DNA from 2 places in the Gracilibacillus caseinilyticus genome. Region 1 is predicted to be linked to the other one. Evidence: riboswitches for the same ligand, from Rfam matches in the RefSeq annotation. Region 1 holds a riboswitch; the other holds the start of a gene.
The links. Region 1 has a riboswitch for cyclic di-GMP ahead of sinI (DNA-binding anti-repressor SinI). Riboswitches for the same ligand answer to the same signal wherever they lie in the genome.

Region 1 (7,977 bases):
AAGATGTAGCAAAATGGTTACAAGAAAAATAAGGAGGCGATCATGATGCGAGAAAATCAAAAATCTGTTGATGCATATAAAGAGTCGGTGGAATTAATGCCAGGTGGTGTCAATTCACCAGTGCGAGCTTTCAAATCAGTAGGAATGAATCCTATTTATATGGATTACGGAAAAGGATCAAAAATTTACGACATTGATGGCAATGAATACATTGATTATGTGCTAAGCTGGGGTCCGTTAATTTTGGGTCATGCAGATGATCGAGTAGTCACTAAATTAAAAGAGGTGGCTGAAAAAGGAACAAGCTTTGGCGCACCGACTTTATTAGAGAATGAATTAGCACAATTAGTGATTGATCGTGTTCCTTCCATTGAGATGGTACGAATGGTTAATTCCGGTACAGAAGCAACAATGAGTGCATTACGTCTGGCACGAGGCTATACAGGAAAAAATAAAATCCTTAAATTTGAAGGGAATTATCATGGTCATGGGGATTCTCTATTAATAAAAGCAGGGTCTGGTGTAGCGACATTAGGTTTACCTGACAGTCCTGGAGTACCTGAAAGTGTTGCACAGCATACAATTACAGTGCCATATAATGATATCGAAAGCGTTCGGTATGCATTTGAACAATTTGGAGATGACATTGCGGCTGTGATTGTTGAACCTGTTTCTGGTAATATGGGAGTTGTTCCGCCGAAGGACGACTTTTTACAAATATTACGTGATATCACTAACCAGTACCAATCCTTGTTGATCTTTGATGAAGTAATGACGGGATTCCGAGTTGACTACCATTGTGCCCAGGGATATTTCGAGGTGACCCCTGATTTAACTTGTTTAGGAAAAGTTATAGGTGGAGGTCTACCCGTTGGCGCTTATGGCGGAAAGCGTGAAATCATGGAATGTATTGCCCCGGTTGGTGATATTTATCAAGCTGGAACATTATCTGGTAATCCGCTTGCTATGACAGCAGGTCTGGAAACATTAAAAGCAATGGATCGTTCTTCTTATGATGATATCAATACGAAAGTAGACCGTTTAATCGAAGGATATAGACTGGCTGCAGATAAATATAATATTCCTCTGCAAATTAATCGAGCTGGATCAATGGTAGGTATCTTCTTCGCAAACGAGCCTGTGATTAATTATGAGACAGCTTCTAAATCGAACACAGAAGCGTTTGCCACCTATTACCGGACAATGGCAGAAGAAGGCATATTCCTTCCACCTTCTCAATTCGAAGGTCTGTTCCTGTCTATATCTCATACAGACGCAGACATTGAAAAAACAATCGCAGCAGTCGAAAAAGCATTTCAAAAATTATCATAACCCGAAAAGCTTACAGGCCCACATAGGCTTGTAAGTTTTTTTCATGAGGTAAGAAAGTATAAAATCACTGTCATAAAGATGTTAAAGATGTACTATAGAGGTAGATCAAGATTTTTTAAAAACTGGCTACCTATAATATGGATTATGTAAACTAACCATTACTAACCAAGCATCCATATTGAAATATTTAATGTGCTAAGATACCGCTTCAGCCAACCACTCCGCGTCCTGCGGGGCACGGCTGAAGCTAACTTTGTGAAGAAGGGCACTTCACAAAGTGGATCTTCAGCACCTGCATGTCCCGCGGGAGTCTCCGTGGTTGGCCTACGCTATGGTACTTGTTCTACAACAAATGCATGAGGTAGCATATTGGTCTTCTAACAATATGAACTATAAAAAATAAGCATCTACACCTTAGTAAATAGAATGCCTAGTACCATTGCTTTTAGCTGTTCCTATTGTTGTAGAACTTCTCTCAAGCGTAGAAAATAGGCGGAGACTCCTCATGCGTCAGCGCGAGCTGAAGATCCACTTTGTAAAGAAAAGAATTTTCTTTACAAAGTTAGCTGAAGCCGTGCCCCACAGGACGCGGAGCCAATTTCCGGAGCTTTGTTACGTAGATAAAACATGTCAAAATGGCCAACTTGTCATACAGTGGTAGTTTACATAATCCATATTATGGGTAGCTATGATTTAAACGGCTGATAAGAATTTCGCTGTTCGTTCTGCGGTGTTATACAACTTCTATTTGTCAAGCTTGCATATTTTTCTTCCTCACAACATATAGTTTAATGAAATGCTAGTACGCCTTAGCTAAGCAAAAGGAAGGGGGAAGTGCTTTGCAAGAAGCCTTTACATTTAATATTCATGAAGTGGTTGCATTTGAGAATGAACAGCAGATCAAGGAAATGTTAGGGATAGGTCTGGAACCTGTTATATCAATGGAGGAACTAGGTAATACACTCTCGATTAGAGGTGTGATGGAACTTAAAGGAGAATATATTAAAAGCGATACACCGGATCTTAGGGTGGAAGAACCGGTGAACGGCAATTATGTCGAACGAGTAGAATCGTTATCAGATGAAGTGAATGAGTTTTTTCATAAATTTCTCATTGATGTCTCTGTCCCGCTCGATCGTATTGCATCTTTAGATGATGTGTTTATAGAAGTCGATCACTTCGATTATAATTTGGACGCTGTCAATGAAATGACGATTGAGGCAACATTAGCTATTCATGGCTTGCAAGAACCACAACCGGAACCTGCAGTAGAAGAAGAGAGAGAGTTTACAGAAGAAACGGAATTGCTAGCTTTTGAAGAAAACCGATTCGATGAGCAGACAGAAGATGCAGCAGAGACGTTTCATTTAGAAATGGATGAAGAAGATCTCGAATCAACTGAAGAAGAAGAAAAAGAAGAGGAAAAAGTGGTACCTATCACAAGCGTTCGAGCAATGCAGGAGGGTGAAGATCAAGAAATAGAAGACAGTCACGCTCAAGAGGATGATGTATCAGCTGAGGAAGAGGATTTTGAAGAAGAAGAGGAAAAATTACATGTGAAAACCAGAAACGAGCCTCAAGATGAGACATCCTATTTGTTAAACGTTTTTGCGGATGAAGAAGCCTCGAGCTATACGAGGTTGAAACTTTATATTGTACAGCCAGATGACCAAATTCATACTATTGCCGAACGATATCAACTTTCATCTAAACACATTATGAGAGTAAATCGTTTAGAAGATGAAGATGTTTCAGCTGGACAATTGATTTATATTCCGGTTCCTACTGAAGAATAATTTGTTAGTCCCTTGGTAGCTTGTCAAGGGATTTTTTATTTGATGAATCAGAAATGGAGGGTTTGCCGATGGAATGGTCACAATTATTGCAATCATATCAATTGCAGCCAGAGTCAATTGAGCAAATAACAGACCGTCTATACAAAATTGAAGCCGATCATCAACAATATGCGTTAAAGCATGCGAGGCTGTTACCAGAAGACGTCGGAAGGTGGCAGGCAATCCAACAATATATTCAGGAAAAAAAGATATTTGGTTTTGTACCTGTCTATTATACTGTCCACCAGCAGCCGTTTGTGGAAGACAACGGAGATATTTATTATCTGATGCCATGGGTTAACCGGGAAATTTCAGACCAGCCAATAGATGAATATGCAACAGCTATTCACACAATTGGCAAGTTGCATGCAGCAACGATGGATTATCATAAGATTGATGCGGTTAAACAAAATCGGAGAACATTAGAAAAACAATTTGAGCAGGAGCTTACTTACTGTCGTGAACAAATGCTGCAATATGTTCGCTTTTTTGAAGCAAAACGATTCATGGCACCCGCAGAATTACAAATATGCATGTATTATCGTGACATGGAGCAATTATTTAATAAAATGGAAGAGTGGCAAGAGATTTATTTAGACAGGATGGAAGAAACCGATCAGATGAAATACACGTTATGTCATGGAAATGTAAAACCATCCCATTATATGATTACGGGAATGAATACTTATTTATTAAATTGGGAGTATGCATTAATGACTTCGCCGACTTATGATTTAGTATCGTATTATCAATATTTATTCCGGTTTCATGACTGTGACATGGATAAAATCACAGAATCATTTTCAGTATATTGCCGATATATAGATTTATCAGACTATGAGAAAGCATTGCTTGTATTGCAACTGTTGTCACCCCATAACTGGTTTCAATCTATGTCGGACACCCTTCAGCCTAGAAGGGGCACAAGTAATGTAAGAAAGTCCATTGAAATCGAAAAAGAGTTCCGTAAACTGTTTCACGGCTTCCAAATGCAAGAATATATCTACCAGACACTGAAAACGGACCCTGTAGATGAATTAGGTTAAATCCATTCCAATTGAAAGGCGAGCAGGATACCAATTAATATCCCTAATAATAAAACATCAAAGGTTGTAGGGAAAAATACGGTGCGAATCCCTTGAAATACGACGATTGGTAAAATACAACGCTCACAGATTAAGATCCATTCTCTCGCCCAAGGAGGTAGACGGTATCGATAATAACGTGCCACGATATCACCTCATTTTCATTATATTTTTGTTATATTCTAGCTTATGCAGTCAAAGTGGAATCGTACCCCATATTTATTAATCGAATTTTGAAATAAACGGAAAGAACTACATCATTCATGTTAGCCGAGTGATAAATAAGGGGTTCGCACGCTAAGTTAAAATACTTAGTTCAAAATTAGTAAAAAAGTATTTTTTTTGCAGGAAAATTGATTTTTTTATCGAATATATATTATTAGAATATATTAATCAAAGAAGTCTCTATCGGATGCGTATAAGAGGTTGTCTTCAATATGAGAAGTAGCATAAATTTATTTAATTTAATTATTTCCCAGTATTATCATACGCTGACAATGGCAGACAAGCATCACTGTATTAAATTCAATTTTTCTGGATGTTACAAAAGAATCATCTGTTTTGGAATGCGTTGCTGAATAGTAGATACAGCAAGGATTCTGCACTATCATTCAAATGTATAACAAAGTGTATAAACAGGTTTATTGTAATGAATTTTGCTAATTCATCACCTAATTAGCAAATAGTAAAAAAGCGGTATGTTTCTATATTTACTGAATATAATTTACTAATTACAAATGTTGTTTATATTACTGTTCGTTTTGTTGGGCTGCTGTGGTATTGCAATTCGTTCAAGGTGTTTTCGTGTAGCATGCATAATCAGAAAAAGGCAAACCTATTGCAAGATAGGGACGCAAAGTTCCAGGTCCGTTCATTTATCCAATACGGACGGCTGAGCTGCCTGAAATACAGATTTGTATTTTAGGAGGAGAAAGATTATGGAATCGAAGTTAAATGTGGATTATGAATGGATCTATCTAATGCTGAAAGCGAAAGAGATTGGTTGTACAACAGAAGAAATAAAAGAATTTCTGACAAAGAAAATGCCAGAGAAATGTGTGGAACAGTATTAGACCTAGAAAACCCTATGTGACATAGGGTTTTTATTTTTGTGAAAAGGGTATAGCATATTAGACGCTTATACGTATCATTTGCTATACTAAAAATGATACGTATTGAGTACATATCTAGTCAAAAGTGAGATAAACTATCATAGTTTAGCAATGATATCGACAGGAAAGGAATGATTAGATGACAGTGAAGAAACCAAAAATCGTAGTACTAGGTGCAGGTTATGCCGGTATGATGACAACGAAACGACTTACGCAACAATTCTCTCCTGAAGAAGTGGATATTACATTAGTTAACAAGCATAATTATCATTACCAGACGACATGGCTGCATGAAGTAGCAGCTGGTACGATTGATGTAAACCGCTCCAGGATTATGATCTCTGATGTGATTAATACTAGACATGTAAACTTTGTACATGACACCGTTAAGCAAATTAATAAAGATGACAAAACGGTTGAATTGGAAAATGGTACACTTAGCTATGATTTTCTTGTGATCGGTTTAGGCTTTGAGAAAGCTACCTTTGGCATTCCAGGTATGGAAGAGCATGCATTCTCCATTCAGAGTGTAGATAAGAGTCGTATGATTCGTGACCATATTGAATATCAATTCTCACGTTATCGAAATGAACAAGATCCTGATCCAAGCATGCTTACGATTGTTGTTGGCGGTGCTGGTTTTACCGGAATCGAATTTCTTGGTGAACTTGCGGAACGCATTCCCGCTCTATGTAAAAAATATGATATTCCACGTCAAGATGTGAAAATTATTGACATTGAAGCGATGTCTACTATTTTACCAGGTTTTGATGAGGATTTACTAAGCTACGCAAAAGAATCGTTAGAAGCGCGTGGTATTGAATTTAAGCTCGGTACTATGATTAAAGAAGTGAAAGAAGATCGTGTAATTGTCGGAGAAGACAGAGAGGAAATTAAAACAGACACGTTTGTTTGGACTGGTGGTGTACAAGCCAATCGCATTGTCGGAGAATCCGGATTCGAATTGACGAAAGGTAAAGTGAACGTGGATGCGACGTTACGAACACCAGAGCAAGATGACGTATTTATTCTAGGAGATTGTGCCTGGGTGATGAATGAGGAAACAGGCAAACCTTACCCACCTACAGCACAAATTGCGATCCAGGAAGCAGATGTATGCGCGCATAATATCAGAACACTTATTTATGGCGGTACACTTCGGACGTTCCATTTTGACAATAAGGGGACAGTTGCTTCTCTAGGTGGAAGTGATGCAATGGGTACTGTTTTTGAAGGGAATAAGTTATATGGTATGCAGGCCAAGGTGATGAAGAATGTGATCGATGATCGCTATTTATTCATGTTAGGTGGACCTAAGCTGGTGTTACGAAAAGGAAAATTCCGTCCATTTTAATTCAAAGCATGATCTGATCTAGGAGGTAGAAAAATGAAAAATACTTTACTTTACACATTAGTTACGGCAGCAGCGACAATTGCTTATGTCTTAATCTCTCGAAAAATGGAAGATAAGCGAGACTTTCGCTAAGTACAAAGAGCAGATGCCATTGTGTATCTGCTCTTTTTTTACAAGGTAAGAAAGATTTCAGCTAAAGATTCAGAAAATAAAAGTGTAAGTTCTTATAATACGGATTATGTCAACTTGCGTTGTGGTAATTTTGAAATGATTCATGTGCTGGGATACCGCTCCTGCTTACCACTTCGCGTCCTGCGGGGCACGGCTGAAGCTAGGCTACTACACGAATTACCTCTTTGCTGCCTTGCACCGAGGAAGCTTACTTCGAAGCGATACTAGAAGACACAGGTGCAGACTTTGTGGATCTTCAGCAACTCCACGTCCCACGAGAGTCTACGTGGTTGGTCTGCGCTATGGTACAGACTCTACAACGTGTACAAGAGCTAGCACATTGAGCTGAGTATAATTGTCATGATGCTATTCGAATTCTAAATAACAATATACCTAGAACCACTGTTTTTAGCAGTTCCATACCATGTAGCACTTCCTTAAACGTAGAAAATACGCGGAGACTCCGAATGTGTCAGCACGAGCATAGAAGCAGTTCAAGTAATAGCCTAGCTGAAGCCTTGCCCCACAGGACACGGAGCATATTTAAGGAGCTTTGCTAAGAAGATAAAACATTTCAAAATTATCACATTGTAATACAGATTCGCTTTACATTATCAGTATTATAGGCAATTGTATATATAATAACCTATATAAAGTAACTAGGCTGAATTTTGCTTATTAAAGAGAATGACTTGCAAATATACGTTCACAATAGAAGTAGAGGACAGTATGGAGGATGAAACATGTTTGTGATCAGGAATTTGGTATACAAAAATATTTTACGAATCGAACATCTCGAGATCGAATCAGGTAATATTTACTGTCTTTTCGGTACAAGCGGAAGTGGAAAAACAACTTTATTAAAAATGTTCAATGGCATGCTAACGCCAGACGAAGGTGAAATTCACTTCAAAAAATCATCTATTCAAGAACTGGATGCCGTTGAATTAAGACAGAAAGTAGTGATGCTCGGACAAGATCCGATCGTATTCGAAGGAACAATACGAGACAATTTATTAATTGGCTTACGATTTTCTGAACAAGATAAAGAACCAAGTGACAACGAATTAACAGATCTATTACAAAAA
Region 2 (7,977 bases), 1.0 Mb from region 1:
AATATGCATGGATTCTAACAGGGGATCGTCAGATTTAATCGGTTAGATTGCGATAATTCCAGCTTTCTGATGGACTCATAATTGTCACAGCTTTAGATAATCGGCTTCCTATGTCTACCAGCTATTGGGTGGTACCCCTTGAAAATTCTTTTCATCATGCTTAATACGGAACGATTTATCTTGTTGTTATATGTATTAAGTTCCTATCATACTCTTTAAAGAAATAAGTCTGAAAAGGATGGTGGGGAATTTATGAGTAATAAGGATACAAATCTGCAAAATAACCATACTTCACGGAATCCTTCCAAGCAAACGCAATCTTCAGCAAGGACCTATAAATGGAATATAGACCTGCCAGCTAAGCTTCACTCGCAAACAGTAGGCAAACGAGGGCCAATTGTCAAACAAGACAGTATAGAACATGAAACATTACAGACATTTATCCACGAGAAGATTACAGAAAGGCCAGTGCATGTGAAGGGATGGGGTGCTTTTGGTTACTTTGAAACCATATATTCTATGACTAATTATACGTCTCTTTCATTTTTACAAGAACCAGGAACGCAGGTGCCGGTATTTGTAAGATTTTCACTTGCTGTTAGTACAAAAGGAACACCAGATACATCCAGAAATGTGCGGGGTTTTTCAACCAAATTTTATGCAGAAGAAGGCATTTTTGATCTTATGTGCAATCATATACCAGTATTTTCGGTACGTGACACGATTCGCTTCCCTGAAGCGATTAAGGCATTTCTTCCATCATCCAAAAACAACTTAATCGATCCGACCCGTTACTGGAACTTCGTTGCGAGAGCACCAGAGTCATTATTATTCACACTACTTGTGTACTCTAATCTCGGTACAGTTAAAAGTTTGCGACATATACCAGGCTATAGTGTGAATACATATGTTTGGAAAAACGCAAAAGGAAAGCGATATTATGTCAAGTATGTTTGGTCACCAATGGCAGGGCAACAGTATATTCGTAATGATGAAGCAGTGAAATTAGCAGGGGAAAACCCGGATATTGCCGGTCAGGATTTATATGATACGATTGAAAAAGGAGAACCTGTGGAATATGGATTGTATGTCCAGGTGATGGATCCAGATCAAGCAACTAACCTCCCGTACGACCCATTAGATGATACGAAGATTTGGGATCAGCAACAATTTCCGTTTCATCCTGTCGGTCGTATGGTGTTAAACAAAAATCCGGATAACTACATGGAGCAAGTAGAAAAGGCTGCCTTCTCCCCATCGAATTTATTGGAGGGGGCTGAGCTATCCGATGATAAAATGTTACAAGGTCGTGCAAATATATATTGGGATTCTCAACGTTATCGTATTGGTCCGGATTTCCGAAATGTACCAGTAAACAAAGAGGCAGATTGGTGGCCAGGTGATTTAGTTACTAGCGGTAATGATCGATTTGTAGAAGGTACACTTCAACGATCTGACATTGAAAAACAGAATGATTTTACACAAGCAGGACTTTTTTTTGAATCACTTTCCCAGAAAGAACAAGGAGATTTGATTGAAAATATAGCAGATGGATTGGCTACAGTTTCCTCAGACGTATTGGATATTATATACCAATATATGCAACATGCATCCGGTGATTTAGCAGGGAAACTGAAAAAAGCTGTGACGAAGAAAAAAGAGAAATAGAGCATACCAATCTGATGTGTCTACATTTGATTAAGTAAGAACTTCGTCCGTTGATAGGTTAAGTACAAGGATAAACATGGGTCAACTATAGATCCATGTTTTTTGTATCAACTAACAAATTTATACGATTCGTCAAAATCCAACAATAATACAATTTATTCGCTATTGAAAACCTACTAATCTATTCGGTATAATAAAAAAACATTGAATTCAAGATAAATGGATGAACAAACCTTATAAAAAAAGGATGATCATGTATGGTCTTACAATCGCTTCTGATTATATTTTTACTATCTGCCTCCTTGTATCTTTCCTACATAACCAGCCGAAAAAGATAACTATCCCCAAACCCTCTCTTTCTATCAATGTCAAAAACAGATCATTTTCGACAGAACTCAGCAATTTCATATAGTTCATTCAGCCTTTATAAATGGATTTTTCTTCAATTTACCATGTCATTTGATTCATTTTCGCTATTAGAATATTATGGTTATTGCAATTAAACTAGGAAAACGGTATGATAGACATAGATAATTAAAGTATTTGATAAAGGCAAACTGCTCGAAAGGGTAGGACGCAAAGCCTAGGGTCTACGGGTTTTTAATTCGACATCTTATACCTATGATCGCCTGGTTACCTAAAATTACACTAATCGGATACGTGTGTGTGACGAAGAAAGTTTTTGTCATTTTAGGCTATTTCTGTGCTTTTTTTCAGGAATAGTCATTTTTTTTGGGAATAAAAAAGAGGAGGTAAAAACATGCGAATTGCAATTGTGAAAGAAGCTTCTATTTATCGCGAGGGTTTGGTAGGGGTGCTTTCGACGGAATTCAAGAACTATGATGTAATCGCAGTGGAACCGAAACAACAGGAGAAATTACGTGACTATATCATTGATTTGTTAATCATTGATATCGATACGAAAAATGACATAATGTCACTTGTTGAAAAATATGTGGAAAATAACAAGAAAATCATCATCTGGACGGAGAATCCACATCACAATAATCTAACCGAACTGTTCAAAATGAATTTACACGGCTATTTCTTTAATGGAATGGAAAAAGAAGAACTGATTGATGCCATTGATAAAATCGTTGCAGGGAATCATTATATTCACCAGGATCTTGCACCTGTCCTATTAGGGGATTATCGCCAAATTTATAATCGTAAAGAGTCAAGACCAGTTGGCGTCTTTACCAATCGCGAGTGGGAAGTCATGGAGCTCTTAACGAAAGGTTACAGTAATCAGCGGATCAGTCAAAAACTCTATATCACCGATAAGACAGTTAAAAATCATATTAGTTCCATCTTACGCAAATTGGAAGTGCCGGACAGAACGAATGCTGTTATAACGGCATTTCGTAATGAATGGTTTCATGTATCATAAGTAAGTGAGAAGCCTGTGTCACTAAGTGCACAGGCTTATTTTTGTGTATTTATACAATTTATGTATGAATTTTACATAAAAGATGAGAATTTATATGTCATAAAAAATACTATTATGTTATAATTTCGAATATAGTGTGTCTTGGACAGCAGCAGTCAGAAATACATTACATGCGGAGGTTACAAAAATATGGAAGAAACGATATCACTCAAAGAGATTTTTGAAGTGTTAAAAAAGCGTTTACTGCTCATTGTTTTGTTAATGGTTGGTGCAGCAGGAGCAGCAGCAATTATCAGTTTTTTTATTTTAACCCCAACCTATCAATCTAGTACGCAGTTTATAGTTAATCAGGATACAAGTGAAACGAATAGTGTCGATATCAATCAAATTAGATCTAACTTAGAAATTATCAATACATATAATGACATTCTCACAAGTAATCGTATATTAGATCAAGTGATTGAAGAGTTGAATTTAACGATCTCTCCTAGTGCTCTTAGCGAGAAGATATCTGTGGCCAACTCAGAAAGCTCTCAAGTAGTGAAACTATCCGCGACCGATACAGATCCTGATGTAGCAGCTGACATTGCTAATACGACGATAGCCATCTTCCAAGAGGATTTACCCGAATTAATGAACGTTAATAATGTCAGTGTCTTATCGGAAGCAGTAGTACCAGCAGACCCAACACCTGTAAATCCGAAGCCAATGTTGAATACAGCGATTGCCCTTGTCATCGGTGCCATGATCGGAGTAGGTTTAGCGTTCTTATTTGAATACCTCGATAACACGGTGAAGACAGAACAAGATGTAGAAAAAACATTAGAATTACCTGTACTTGGTGTGATCTCCCATATTGATGAGAAAGATATGATGTCAATGGGAAAGCCCGTTTCCATCAGTCACAAACGAGAGAGGGGGAGCTTTAGTGGTCAGAAGAAAAAAACAGTCTAAAGTATCGAACGTTCGTCACTTAATTACGAAATTGAACCCACGCTCCCCGATTACTGAGCAGTACAAAACAATTCGAACGAATTTACAGTTCTCTTCCGTTGACGGAGATTTAAAAACCATGCTGGTTACGTCGTCTGGTCCGTCAGAAGGAAAGTCATCGACTACCGCTAACCTTGCGATTGTATTTGCGCAACAAGGTAAGAAGGTGTTGCTTATTGATGCCGATATGCGGAAGCCAACGTTGCATTATACATTTCGCATGGATAACAGAAGAGGATTAAGTAGCGTTTTAGTAGGAGAGTCAATCTTAGAAGAATCTGCATCCAGCAGTGATGTGGAAGGTCTCGATCTGTTAAGCTGTGGTCCTATTCCACCCAATCCATCTGAATTATTAGGTTCCAGAGCAATGGAGAACATGATTGGAAGAGCGAAAGAAGAATATGACATCATTTTGTTTGACACCCCACCGGTTCTTGCGGTTACCGATGCCCAAATACTAGCGAATATATGTGATGGTGCGGTGATGGTTGTTCGAAGTAACCAGACGGAAAATGATGCAGCAATCAAGGCGAAAGAGTTATTAGAGGTTGGCAATGCAAAGTTGTTAGGAGTCGTGTTGAACGACCGCGAACAGAATAAAGCGCACTATTATTATTACGGAAATTAATAATATACGTACAGAAAAGCCTGTTGACGAACGAATATATAGTCAGCAGGCTTTTCCTTATTTTACCTGTTCGATTGTAAAATTAATGTAATACGTCGAGTTATGCTTCTCAAACTATAACGAATGTGATATTCTTTATACAGAACGATACGGAAGTCTTGTAAATTTCTGAGTTCTCAAGGAAAGGGTGGTAGAAATGTTGGATATCAATCCATATATTCTTCCAGTAAATCAGGATAGTGTGAAAGATAAACTAGCTGCGCTTCAATTAGCGAAAGAAGCAGAAAAAGCTGGCATCAAGACTATTATTGCTACTCCGAAATATGTACAAGGCATACAAGAAATTAATAAAGATACGATCACGAGTTATGTAGAAACATTGAATCAAAAATTGATAGAAGAAAGTGTGAACGTGGAGATATTACCTAGTCAGACAGTTCGAATCCACGGTAATTTAGAAGAAGATTTGGAAAAAGGAAAGTACATGACATATGGTAACGACCCAACCTACATATTTCTAGAATTGATGCATGACCAAATCCCCCAGTATACAACGCAACTCTGCTATGATCTACAATTAAAAGGCTACAAACCGATTCTTGTACATCCTGAGAAGAATATTGATATTCAAAAGGATGTAAATATTTTATATAGCCTGGTTAAGAATGGTGCACTGGTACAAATAAGTGCTAGAAGTATCAATGGCAAGAAGGGTAAAAAAATTCAAAAGACCACTCAACATTTATTAAAACACAACCTTGTTCACTTTATAAGTTCAGATACTGCTGATGCTAAACAGTTTTATTTACAGCCAGCTTGGGATTCTTTGAAGAAGACATTATCTATCGAGCAAATTTATGTCTTGCAAGAGAATAGGAGCCTCTTATTAGATGGAAGAATAGTACAAGGGGAGGAGCCGGTTCGAATCAAGAAAAAGAAGATTTTTGGTTTGATATAAGCCAAAAATGGAGTCCTCCACAATTATTTTACAAAATAAATCAAAATCGACAAAAATCGTTTCCATTCTACTGTTTTCATTTCTTCCAAGTACTGCTATAATTATTCTAAAATAACAATGTGACACAAATGTGACAATTTAGATTATATAAAGGGGCGATGAATCAGATGATTGATATTCATTGTCATATCCTTCCAGGTATAGATGATGGTGCGAAACATACCGAGGAAAGTGTGCAAATGGCGAAAATTGCCGTATCGCAAGGAATTACAACGATTATTGCAACTCCACATCATCTAAATGGCAGCTATGATAACTACAAAGATGATATTATATCAGCAGTAGATCAATTGAATACTAGACTACAAGAAGAAGCAATACCTCTAACAATCCTACCCGGTCAAGAAACACGGATAAATGGAGATATGGTTACCGATTTAGAAGAAGGGAATTTACTACCACTTAATGAGAATAGTGGTTATTTATTCGTGGAATTGCCTTCCAACCATGTCCCGCGTTATACGACACAATTGATGTTTGATCTGCAATTACAAGGAATCAAGCCAATCATTGTTCACCCCGAGCGTAATAAAGAAATTATGGAAAACCCGAATATATTATATGACTTAGTGAGTAATGGTACATTGACTCAGTTAACTGCTGCAAGTATCGCTGGAAAGTTTGGGAAAAAGATCAAGAAATTAAGTTTGCAATTAATAGAAGCTAATCTAACGCATTTTATCGCCTCTGATGCACATAACACTAGAACACGAGGTTTTGTTATGCATGATGCACATACCGTCATTAAGGATGAATTTGGAACCGATGTGCTTTATTGGTTGATGGAAAATGCACAGTATATGGTGAATGGTGAGCATGTGATCGGAGAAGTTCCGGAAAGAGTTAAGAAAAGAAAGATTTTGGGAATTTTCTAATTGTTAAGGCATGAAGGATACAGTCTAGTATTAAAGGTGTATTTTAAATATATCTTTAAAAAGGCGATTTGGAGGATGATGATCCATGGAAAAAGTCAGAAAAGCAATTATTCCTGCAGCTGGTTTAGGGACAAGGTTTTTACCGGCTACGAAAGCAATGCCTAAGGAAATGTTGCCAATCGTTGATAAACCAACGATCCAATACATAATAGAAGAAGCCATTGCATCAGGAATAGAAGATATTATTATTGTAACAGGAAAAGGGAAACGTGCGATTGAGGATCACTTTGATAATAACTTTGAGTTAGAAGATAACTTACTGAAAAAGGGAAAGTTAGAGCTGTTAGAAAAAGCAAAACAACCTGCCAGTGTGGATATACACTATATTCGACAAAAAGAACCATTAGGACTTGGTCATGCTGTATGGTGTGCTCGCAAATTTATCGGAAATGAACCATTCGCGGTATTGCTTGGTGATGATATTGTCCAGTCAGACAGGCCATGTTTGGAACAATTGATTGATGAGTATGAACGCACAGGTGGTTCCATCATCGGCGTGCAACAGGTACCGGAAAACGAAACACATCGATATGGCATTGTGGATCCAAATCAAAAGGATGGCAACAGTTACTCTGTCAAGCAGTTTGTAGAGAAACCAGAAAAGGGTACAGCACCATCGAATCTAGCGATCATGGGACGTTATGTCCTTTCACCAAAAATTTTTCAATATTTAGAACAAAAAGAAATTGGTGCCGGTGGTGAAATTCAATTAACCGACGCTATACAGCAATTAAATCAGTCTCAAAGTGTATTTGCTTTGGATTTCGATGGAAGAAGATATGACGTAGGTGAAAAGCTTGGTTTTATCAAAACGACGATTGAATTTGCGATACAAAATGAAGAAATAGGTCCTGAAGTGCGCGAATTAATTGATCAACTGGCAAGTGAATGTAAAGTGAGACAATAATAATGAGATGGAAGGGATCTACTGATGGGGTATAAACAACGAATATTATTATTAGTGTTACTAGACTCAATCATTGTAAGCACAGCCATTTTTATCGCTTCCTGGATAGTCTATCCGAATTATTCGTTAGAGAATATGAAAGTAGTGGCAATTACGTCCATTGCGCTGCTTCTCTTTCATCACTTGTTTGCCTCTATTTATAAGCTCTATCACAAGGTATGGGCATATGCGAGTGTTGGTGAATTAATTGCGATTGTGAAGGCAATAACCTTTACAATCGTAGCGACAGCAATTGTACAGTACTTATTCAATGATTTTACGATTTATAAGCGAGCACTTATTGTTACATGGCTACTACATATTATGCTTATCGGAGGATCGCGATTTGTCTGGAGAGTTTACCGCGACCGTTTTATGCACGATAAGAAAAACAAAAAA

Region 2: linked by a shared signal. The riboswitch ahead of MUN88_RS09755 (response regulator transcription factor) and the one ahead of sinI (DNA-binding anti-repressor SinI) in region 1 are both predicted to bind cyclic di-GMP.

The regions. Positions count from the first base shown of each region.
Region 1 covers NZ_CP095072.1:3,080,805-3,088,781, forward strand. Annotated here, with positions in the region: gene hemB (porphobilinogen synthase) at 1-32, shown strand, start outside; gene hemL (glutamate-1-semialdehyde 2,1-aminomutase) at 46-1,332, shown strand; gene MUN88_RS14515 (LysM peptidoglycan-binding domain-containing protein) at 2,172-3,128, shown strand; gene MUN88_RS14520 (phosphotransferase) at 3,197-4,213, shown strand; gene MUN88_RS14525 (YszA family small membrane protein) at 4,210-4,398, opposite strand; cyclic di-GMP riboswitch class I at 5,071-5,157, shown strand; gene sinI (DNA-binding anti-repressor SinI) at 5,191-5,325, shown strand; gene MUN88_RS14535 (NAD(P)/FAD-dependent oxidoreductase) at 5,504-6,718, shown strand; gene MUN88_RS14540 (ABC transporter ATP-binding protein) at 7,633-7,977, shown strand, end outside.
Region 2 covers NZ_CP095072.1:2,054,517-2,062,493, forward strand. Annotated here, with positions in the region: gene MUN88_RS09750 (catalase) at 253-1,668, shown strand; cyclic di-GMP riboswitch class I at 2,210-2,309, shown strand; gene MUN88_RS09755 (response regulator transcription factor) at 2,429-3,058, shown strand; gene MUN88_RS09760 (YveK family protein) at 3,248-4,012, shown strand; gene MUN88_RS09765 (CpsD/CapB family tyrosine-protein kinase) at 3,987-4,679, shown strand; gene MUN88_RS09770 (tyrosine-protein phosphatase) at 4,876-5,637, shown strand; gene MUN88_RS09775 (tyrosine-protein phosphatase) at 5,805-6,572, shown strand; gene galU (UTP--glucose-1-phosphate uridylyltransferase GalU) at 6,658-7,539, shown strand; gene MUN88_RS09785 (polysaccharide biosynthesis protein) at 7,564-7,977, shown strand, end outside.